Regions from separate parts of the Streptomyces sp. NPDC006368 genome, predicted to be linked through region 1. Evidence: riboswitches for the same ligand, from Rfam matches in the RefSeq annotation. Region 1 holds a riboswitch; each other region holds the start of a gene.

Region 1 (3,265 bases):
GGGGCAACCGTAGCGGTCGGCGACGGCGCGGACGTGGCCGTTGTACGTGGCGATCTTGCCGCGCAGGTGGCGCAGCACCGGCACGCCACGGGTGTCGAAGCCGGTCGTCACCAGGACGGTGCCCACCGCGGACGTCAGGTCGACGACGGCGCGCTCGAAGCGTTCCGCCACATCGTCCGGGTCGCTGCCGGGCCGGATGATGTCGTTGCCGCCCGCGCAGAAGGTCACCAGGTCGGGGGCGAGTTGCTTCGCCCGCGGGACCTGTTCCTCGACGATCTGGTCGAGGAGCCGTCCGCGGACGGCGAGGTTGGCGTACCGGAACGCCTCGGGATCCGGCACCCGGTCGGCGAGCAGCACCGCCAGGCGGTCCGCCCAGCCGACGAACGTCCCACCGGGACCGGGGTCTCCGACGCCCTCGGTGAAGCTGTCACCGATCGCCGCGTACGACCCGAATGCGTCACTGTCTCTGAAGGTCGAATCGTCTGCCACGAGAACCCATCTTTCACCCATCGATGTGACCTACGCGACCGTAAGGCGGGGTTGACGGAGGGTGAGAAACACCACCGGTCAAGATTCGCCCAAGCCGGAATACGCCTCTGCCCGGCACCAGGGGTGCCGGGCAGAGGTCGGGCTTCACGCCCGCCGGGTGTCTCAGATGGAGACGCCGTGCTGGCGGAGGTACGCGAGCGGGTCGATGTCCGAACCGTAGCTGGGGCTGGTGCGGATCTCGAAGTGCAGGTGCGGACCGGTGGAGTTGCCCGTGGAGCCGGACAGGCCGATCTGCTGGCCGCCGCTCACGCTCTGCCCGGAGGAGACGGAGAGGGAGGAGAGGTGGGCGTACTGCGAGTAGTTGCCGTCGGCGTGCTTGATGACGACCTCGTTGCCGTACGAACCGCTCCAGCCGGCGGAGACGACGGTGCCGGGGCCGACGGCCTTGACGCTGGTACCGGAGGAGGCCGTGAAGTCCACACCGGTGTGGTAACCGGAGGACCACATGGAGCCAGAGGCGCGGTAGGGCGTGCTGACGCCGGCGGAGACCGGGGCGGTGAAGCCCGAACCGCTGGTCTCGGCGGCGGGCTGCGCCGGGGCGGCCTCGGCCTTGGCGGCGGAGCGGGAGGCGCGGGTCTCCTCACGGGTGTCGGCGGCCTTCGGCTTGGCCGCGGCGGGCTTGGCCGTGGCGGGCTTGGCCGCGGACTTGGCGCCGAGGGTGAGCTTCATGCCCGGGAGGATGAGGGAGGGGTCCTCACCGATGACCTCGCGGTTGTCCTTGTACAGCTTCTGCCAGCCGCCCTTGACGTTCTTGTTGTGGGCGATCTTGGCGAGATAGTCGCCGGCGACGACGGTGTACGTGCGGGGCGCGGCCTTCGCGGCGGCGACGACCTGCTGCGGGGCGGCGGTCGGCGCGGCGGTCTTCTCCACGGCGTGGGCGCCGGTGGCGCCGAGCAGCGGGATGGCGATGGCGGCGCCACCGGTACCGGCGGCGACGAAACCACGGGTGATCGTGCTGGACTTGGGACGGCGGTGCTTACCCTTCGCGGGCATGGCGAATTCCTCTCCGGCGCCTGCGAGGTGAGCTGTCGGGTTCGGGCTGGAGATGCCCGGTCGCGTGGTCGACGCGACTTCACCCCAAGCCGGTCCCGGGATTTCGGGATCGGCGTACTACCTGGTTCCCCCGCTCCTGCCACGCGTGAGTGGGTGCGAATTCCGGGCCGGCGGCAGGATTCGGCGGTCCGGCCGGATTGCCGTGACCGTAAAGCAGTCGGGTCGACGCGAACAAGCCACGCCTTTCCGAAAGGCATTCATTTCCGGACCGGCGCATCGGAATCACGGTCACCCTCCGTGGATTACGGATCATGTATCCCCTTTGCGGGCAAGGGATTTGCGCGCGGCTCCCGGCCACGGACCGTCACGCTTATGACGCTGCTCACGTGCCCCGTCCCATCTCCCTTGGTACTGGGGCACGTTATACCGAACAGCCCAATACGGACAGAACCGTCATTCGCAATCGATCCCCCCAGGAGTGCGGGGTAAAGCGCTGAAGTGTCCGCTTTCGCGGCATTCATACAAGGCCGCCCCCGACAACGCCACCGGGCCGGCCCACACCACCAGGCCGGCCCGCGCCTCCGGCCGGCGCCGAGCCCGCGCCACTCGAGAAGGAGCAAACGGCGCAAGGCGGACCAATCGCACCGCGCGAGCCATGCCCGCTCCGGCCCCGGCCGACCCCCTGCATCCCGGTCTCCGCACGGCGTATCCGCACGGCGTTCCGGGCCGCACGGAGATGATTGCCCGGGGTATCGATGTCGTATCGTCGGATCGCGACATCGTCGGCGACCAGCGCCGACGGCAGACGCGGAGGAGCCCCCGTGACGCAGCAGCTGCCGCACATCCCGTCGACCGAGGAGCCCGAACTGACCGGGGTGCGCAACTTCCGCGACGTGGGCGGACTGCCGACGGTGGACGGGCGGCGCGTCCGGTACGGCCGTCTCTTCCGCAGCGGCCACCTCGCGCACGCCACCGGCGAGGACGCGGCGTTCCTGGGCTCCCTCGGACTCCACACGATCTTCGACTTCCGCAACGCCGCCGACCAGCGGCTGGAGGGCCCCGACGTGGCCCTGCCCGGCGTACGCAACGTGAACATCCCCCTCTCCGACCCGGCGGACGGCGCCGAATTCTGGCGGATGGTCCGCGACGGGGACCTCGACCAGCTCCGCGAGATCCTGGCGGACGGCAAGGGCGCGGCCCGGATGTCGCACGCGTACCGCGCGATCATCCAGGACCGCACCGCCGAGCACAGCCGGGTGCTGCACGCCCTCGCCGAGGACAGCGTGCCGGCCCTGATGCACTGCGCGGCCGGCAAGGACCGGGCGGGCCTGTCCATAGCGGTGACGCTGCTCGCGCTCGGCGTCGAGCGCGAGGCGATCGAGGAGGACTACCTCAAGTCGAACGACCCGCACCGCCGCTACAAGGTGCGCCGCAGCGACACCACCGCCTCCGGGATGTCGCCCGAGGTGCTGGAGCTGCTCAGCCCGCTCTTCGACGCCCGGATCGAGTACCTGGCGACGGCGTTCGCGACGATCGAGGAGACCTGGGGCACGACCGACCGGTACCTTTCCGAGGGCCTGAAGCTGGCGCCCGAGACCCGCGAGCGACTGCGCGAGCGGCTCCTCGACGAGGGGTGAGCCCTACTCGGCCCCGAGCGCGAACAGCAGATAGAGGAACGCCGCGAACAGGTGGCCCGCCACCAGATACGCGAAGAGCCGGATGA
Region 2 (3,265 bases), on a different contig from region 1:
CCTTGTTCTGCTCGTTCCATTCGGCACGGGCGGTGTTGAGCCGCACGGCTCAGCCGTTTCGTTTATGGTTCCGCTGGTTCCGCTGTTCATGGCAGGCGAATTCAGGCCCGCCGCGGAGCCCTTATTTGTATACGGCCCCGCTGTTAATTCCGGACGCTCGCCGTGTTTACGTGACGTTGCGAAGTCCTCACGCGCAGCCGGTGGGCCCCGAGCGAGCGCTCCGCGTGCAGGGCGGTGAGCGCCCGCGCCCGTTCCGCGTCGCCGCGCGCCACCGCGTCGACGATCGCGCCGTGCTCGGCCCACGCCTCCACCGGGTGGGCCGGCTGGTCGACCGCGTACATCCAGCTGATCTTGTGTCGCAGCTGGGTCAGCAGAGCGGTCAGACCGGGGCTGCCGGACGCCTGGGCGAGGGTCTCGTGGAACCAGCCGCCGAGCGACCGCAGGTCATCCCCCTGGCCGCGGCGTGCCCGCTCCTGGCCCAGCCTGACCAGGCCGCGCAGCACTTTCAGGTGCGCCTCGGTGCGCCGCTGGGCCGCCCGCGCCGCCCCGAGCGGCTCCAGGAGCGTACGGATCTCCAGCACATCGGCCGCCTCCTGCTCGGTGGGTTCGGCGACGCACGCGCCCGCGTGCCGGCGGGTGGTGACGAAGCCCTCCGACTCCAGGGTGCGCAGCGCCTCACGGACCGGGACGCGGGAGACGCCGTAGCGGCGCGCCAGCTGCTCCTCGGTGAGCCGGCTGCCGCGCTCGAAGACACCGGACACGATGTCGTCGCGAATCGCCGTGCATACCGAGTGCGCGGGAATGCGCATACCGAACCTCCGACTTAATCCGCGCGAAACAGCGTGCGATCGACGAGTTGACGAGTGTTCAGTGACTCTATTGCAACCCGGCTGGATTTCCGACGCCTGATCGAAATCCATGGATATCTTTTGGCCGACGCGGGCACTGCGCGGGCACGACGAAGGCCCCGGCTCATGGCGGGCCGGGGCCTTCGGGAAGCGGGTGCCGCCCTGGAGAGGCGCGGGGGGTCAGACCGCGACGCCGTGCGCGCGCAGGTACGCGACGGGGTCGATGTCCGAGCCGTACTCGGCACTCGTGCGGGCCTCGAAGTGGAGGTGCGGGCCGGAGGAGTTGCCGGTGGAGCCGGCGAGCCCGATCTGCTGGCCCGGCATGACGCGCTCGCCGACCGAGACGCTGATGGACGACAGGTGGCCGTACTGGGTGTACGTGCCGTCGTTCATCCGGATCACGACGTTGTTGCCGTACGCGCCGCCCCAGCCGGCCTCGACGACGGTGCCCAGGCCCACGGAGACGACCGTGGTGCCGGAGGCCGCGTGGAAGTCGATGCCGGTGTGGCTGCCGGAGGACCACATGGCGCCGCCGGTCTGGTAGCCGGTGCTGACGTACGAGCCGGCGACCGGGAGCTGGAAGGAGTTGAGGCGCTTGCGCTCGGCCTCGCGGGCGGCGCGCTCCTCGGCGTCCCGGGCTGCCTTGGCGCGGGCCTCGGCCCTGCGCTTCGCCTCGGCCTCGGCCTTCGCCTGGGCCTCGGCGAGGGCGGCGGCCTCCTCGGCCTCCCGCTCCTGGGCTTCGGCCTGGGCGTCCACGCGGTCGGCGAGCGTGTCGGTGATGACCGCCTGGCTGAGGCCGGTGTCCTCAAGGGCGCGGGTGTCCGTGTCGGCGGCGAGCGCCGGGGAGGCGAGGGTTCCGATGACGCCGGTGGTGGCGAGGGCCGCGACGCCGGCGACATGTGCGCGCTTGCGGCTCAGGCGGCTCGGGGCACGGTGTTTCCCGGTGGTACGGGTGAACGCCATGAAGCAGTTGGTCCTTTCCTTCCTTCTCGCCTACCGGGTTAGCTGACGGGTTCGGAGCAGGAAGGTCTCCTACGGGCCCCTCCGCACGGATGCGAAGGCGTCCGATTCACCCCAGGGACTGCGTATGGCGGGTCCCCGGCTCCCCGGGCTCGCGCCCGATGGGGATTCGGCGATGACTGTCCGGTGCCGCGGGTGCGGCGGGTGCAGCGGGCGGACAGCGCATCAGACGCTAAGCGGCTGATCTTTCAATCACCAAACAGACACGGTTTTTTGTAGTGCACGCCACAGGGCAGACACGTAACCTCCCCAACAAAACGGACATACGACGGAACCCCGGCACCCATGGTGGATGCCGGGGTTCCGCATGGCGCGGACGCCCGAAACGGCCGCCGATGCGGACGCCGGAAGCGGCCGCAGCGAGCCGGCACGGAGCGACGCCGGGTCAATCAGCCGGTGACAACGGTCACTTCACCGATCCCCAGCGCCTCGACCGGTTCCTTGATCTGGGCGGCGTCACCGACGAGCACGGTGACCAGACGGTCCACCGGGAAGGCGCTGACGACCGCCGCGGTGGCCTCCACGGTCCCGGTCTCGGCCAGGCGGGCGTACAACTGCGCCTGGAAGTCGTCCGGGAGGTGCTGCTCGACCTGGTCGGCGAGGGTGCCCGCGACGGACGCGGCCGTCTCGTACTTGAGGGGGGCCACGCCCACCAGGTTCTGGACGGCGACATCGCGCTCGGCGTCGGTCAGGCCCTCGGCGGCCAGGGTGCGCAGCACCTTCCACAGGTCGTCCAGCGCCGGGCCGGTGTTCGGGGTGTCGACCGAGCCGCTGATGGCGAGCATCGCGGCGCCGTTCCCCTCGGGACCGGAGCGCAGCACCTGGCCGAAGGCCCGCACGCCGTAGGTGTAGCCCTTCTCCTCGCGCAGGACGCGGTCCAGGCGCGAGGTGAGGGTGCCGCCCAGGCAGTACGTGCCGAGCACCTGGGCCGGCCAGACGCGGTCGTGACGGTCGGGGCCGATGCGCCCGATCAGCAGCTGCGTCTGCACGGCGCCGGGCCGGTCCACGATGACGACCCGGCCGGTGTCGTCGGCGGTGACCGGCGGCACGGGGCGGGGCTCGGCCGCGTCCCCGGTCCAGGCGCCGAGGGTGTCGGCGAGGACCGCGTCCAGGTCGACGCCGGTGAGGTCGCCGACGACGACCGCGGTGGCCGTGGCGGGCCGGACATGGGCCTCGTAGAAGCCGCGCACGGCGGCGGAGTCGATCCGCGCCACGGTCTCCTCGGTGCCCTGGCGGGGGCGGGACATGCGCGAAGTGGCCGGGAACAGCTCCTTGGAGAGCTGCATCGCGGCGCGGCGGCCGGGGTTGGCGATCTCGTGCGGGATCTCGTCGAGCCGGTTGCGGACCAGGCGCTCGACCTCGCCGTCGGCGAAGGCGGGCGCGCGCAGGGCCTCGGC
Region 3 (3,265 bases), on a different contig from region 1:
CGGTGACACGGACACGGCGGACACCGTACGGCTGATCGTCTCCGAGCTCGCCACCAACGCCGTTCAGCACACCTTCGGGCAGTCGCCCACCTTCACGGTGGACCTCCGGCTGGAGCGCGACGAGCAGCTCCGCATCGGCGTCACCGACAGCCACCCGCGCTGGCCGCAGCGGCTGCCCGCCGCCGTACAGCAGGACAACGGCCGCGGCATGGTCATCATCCGCTGGCTCACCGCCGAGCGCGGCGGCCGGCTCACCGTCACCCCGACCCGGGAGGGCGGCAAAACCGTCTGGATCGCCCTGCCCTGGACCACGGTCACCGTCCAGAACTAGCTCACCCTCGCGGGGCCCCTTCCCGGGCCCCTCCCGGCCGGAAGCCTCCGGTGGCGGGCGCCCACCCTCCGTCGCCGCCCGTCGCCGCCCGTCGGCCCCGACCGCCGCGGCGTCGCCTGCGCACCGCGACGTGCATTAAGCGTTTCTTTAGGCGGTCCTTCAAGATTCCAAGTACAGGCTAATGGCTTGGGCGCGGCAGGCTGGGGGGATGGACGCACAGCTCATCGCTTTCCTCGGGGTGGCCGCCGGCATGATCGCCATGCCGGGCGCCGACTTCACGGTGGTCGTACGCAGCGCTCTGGCCTCCCGCCGTGCCGGTGTCGCCTGCGCCGTCGGGGTGGCCGGCGGTCTCGTCGTCCATACCGCGCTCGCCGTCGCCGGGCTGGCCGCGGTGCTCGTCGCGGTGCCGGTCCTCTACCGGACGCTCCAGATCGCGGGTGGCGCGTACGTCCTCTACCTGGGCGTACAGGCGCTGCGGGGCGCGCTCAAGCCCTCCGGCCCCGGCGTGGACGGGGCGCACGAGGAGCAGTCGGCCCTCCGCGCCGGAGAGAGCCTGCGGCAGGGCTTTCTCACCAATGTCCTGAACCCCAAGGCTCCGGTGCTCTTCCTGAGCCTGCTGCCGCAGTTCGTGCCGGACGGCGTGGCCGTCCTGCCGCGGACCCTGCTCCTCGCCTCGATCGTGGTCGTGCTCGCGCTGATCTGGTTCCCGGCGGTCGCCCTGCTGGTGGACCGGCTCGGCCGGTGGCTGCGCCGGCCCCGTACCGCCAGGACCGTCCAGGGCGTCACCGGCGGGGGGCTCGCGGTACTGGGGGTGACGCTGCTCGTCGCGCCGGTGGCGGGGGGCTGAGCGCCCCCGCACCCCCGGCAGCGGGCGACGCGCGCGGTACAGGGGCGCGCCGCCGAACGTCTCCGGACGCCGGCCCCCGTACCGCGGATCGTGCGCGAGGCGTCAGCGCACGCGTCCGTAGTAGACGGACTTCGTCCAGATCCGGTCCAGCTTGACCACCGAGCCGGTCTTCGGCGAGTGCCAGATCTTGTTGCCGCCGGCGTAGATCCCCACGTGGTACACGCTTCCGCCGGAGTGGAAGAACACCAGGTCACCCTTGGTCCGGCTCGACGCGGAGATGTGGCGGGTCTTGTTGTACTGCTGCTGCGCGGTGCGCGGCAGCGTCTTGCCGGCCTGCTTGTACGAGTAGAGCGTGAGGCCGGAGCAGTCGAACCGGGACGGGCCCGTCGCTCCGTACTTGTAGGGCGCACCCTTCTTGGAGGCGGCCACGTTCAGCGCCTTGGCGGCGTAGGCGGGCGCTGCCTCGGCATCCGATACGGCGCCGGGCGCCAGCATCGTGCCGCCGACGGCGGCGAGGGTGAGTGCCGATACGGCACCGGCCCGGGACAGCAGAGACGGGACATGAATCTGCGCGGTCATGGCGCAACCCTTCGTCAGCCGCCTATGAAGGATGACCTGTCGGGTTCGGGCTGGCGAAGTTGCCCGGCCGCTGACGCGGCTTCACCCCAAGGAGCGACCGTGGGCGGTCACTCCGTACTGCTCGGGTCCTCCACTCCTGCCGATCCACTCATGTCGACCAGTTATCCGGACGGCGGCAGGACTCGGCGTCCGCCCGGACCGCCCCGCCGCGGTGGCGGGGGCTTGTCGTCGACAGGGATCTTGACCCATGACACGGTGAAATTCCGAGCCGAAACGGCCTTATGTGAGGCTCCTCACGACTGATCCATTCGAGTGGACAGGGGCGTTTTGGCGCGACACGGCGCCCGAATGATGATCCCCGTACCAGCGGCGGAAGGTGATGTTCCGCCAGATGAGTACAGCTCACGCGCAACTCGTCCCGTACGGAATTCCCTCTTTTGCGTACGCCGAACGAGGGGGCGCGACTCGTACCCCTGCACCCATCCGTGAAGGGCCCAACTCCCTCACCCGACGCGCTCCTGAGGGAGCGTCACCCGCCCGGGCCCCGCGCTGCCCGTCAAGGACGGGCAGCGCACGCGCCGGCGTCGGGGCGTGCGCCTCGCTCCACCCCGTTCGTGCCTGGCCGTCAGGGCGTCCCGCGGCGCCGTCGGGCGCCCGACCAGCGCCCGCGCGGCGCGCAGGGCGCTGCACGTGCGTTCGAGGCGCGCCGGGTTGATCCGGCCCGGCAGGTCCACCGCTTCGAGGTGGCCGGGGATGAATCGGCCCTCGGCGCGGGTCGGCACCGGCCGCGGCGGCGGTTCGGGCGGCAGCACCGCTCACTTCGTGGTGACCCGGCACGGCAAGCCCCTCGTGGCCCCGGTGCCGGCGGATGACCTGCGACGACGCGAAGCCGAGCCGGAGCGGACGGAGGGTGGCGCGGCCGGCTCGGTCTCCACGACGCACCCGCTCCGCTCAGCTCCCGGCGAACGCCCCCGCTTCGGGCTCACCGCGGAACACCGCCCTCCGCACAGCCCTCCGGGAGCGGGCCGACCCGGCGCGTGACACCCCGCCCGCGGCCCCGCTGCCGCGGCGGGGAGCCCGGCCCGCCTTGCCGGGGTCACCACGCCCGGCCCGCCCGGGGAGTGCCCGGTCGGCCGCTCCCGTAACACCCTCCGGCCCGAGCCGCCGGAATCCGTCCCATGGATCACTCGAAAGGTGATTCGCACCGCGACGCCATGCGGAGGTCGGCATCCTTCAGGAAGTCGACGAAAGGGATGGCGTGACACCTCCGACGGACCGCGCTCGCGCGATCGAGAACGACGCGGTGCTCCTGGCGGCCGGTGTCGCCGATCTGGCGGTCACCGGCCTCACCACCGCCCTGGGCGGACTGCGCGGACTGCTGCGCCGCGCCGATGTCGCCGAGCTGGCGGGGGAGGGCCGGCAGGAGCTCAAGGCCCGCGGCCGGCTGGCCCTGGACCGCTGTGCCCCCGTCCCCCCGGCGCATATGGAGCTGCTGGCCCGGCGCGTCG

The links. A riboswitch is a leader RNA that binds a small molecule or an ion and turns the genes downstream of it on or off. The one in region 1 is predicted to bind cyclic di-AMP.
Positions count from the first base shown of each region.
Region 2: another riboswitch for cyclic di-AMP. It lies ahead of ABZZ38_RS23030 (M23 family metallopeptidase); the one in region 1 lies ahead of ABZZ38_RS23600 (LysM peptidoglycan-binding domain-containing M23 family metallopeptidase).
Region 3: another riboswitch for cyclic di-AMP. It lies ahead of ABZZ38_RS14795 (C40 family peptidase); the one in region 1 lies ahead of ABZZ38_RS23600 (LysM peptidoglycan-binding domain-containing M23 family metallopeptidase).

Region 1 covers NZ_JBEXQK010000037.1:47,114-50,378, reverse strand. The annotation lists gene ABZZ38_RS23605 (SGNH/GDSL hydrolase family protein) at 1-510, opposite strand, end outside; gene ABZZ38_RS23600 (LysM peptidoglycan-binding domain-containing M23 family metallopeptidase) at 652-1,542, opposite strand; cyclic di-AMP (ydaO/yuaA leader) riboswitch at 1,547-1,708, opposite strand; gene ABZZ38_RS23595 (tyrosine-protein phosphatase) at 2,364-3,179, shown strand; gene ABZZ38_RS23590 (DUF6126 family protein) at 3,183-3,265, opposite strand, start outside.
Region 2 covers NZ_JBEXQK010000035.1:63,629-66,893, reverse strand. The annotation lists gene ABZZ38_RS23035 (GntR family transcriptional regulator) at 144-809, opposite strand; gene ABZZ38_RS23030 (M23 family metallopeptidase) at 1,029-1,811, opposite strand; cyclic di-AMP (ydaO/yuaA leader) riboswitch at 1,824-1,993, opposite strand; gene ABZZ38_RS23025 (pitrilysin family protein) at 2,258-3,265, opposite strand, start outside.
Region 3 covers NZ_JBEXQK010000016.1:15,693-18,957, forward strand. The annotation lists gene ABZZ38_RS14785 (ATP-binding protein) at 1-331, shown strand, start outside; gene ABZZ38_RS14790 (LysE family translocator) at 540-1,178, shown strand; gene ABZZ38_RS14795 (C40 family peptidase) at 1,281-1,757, opposite strand; cyclic di-AMP (ydaO/yuaA leader) riboswitch at 1,761-1,942, opposite strand; gene ABZZ38_RS14800 (polyprenyl synthetase) at 3,016-3,265, shown strand, end outside.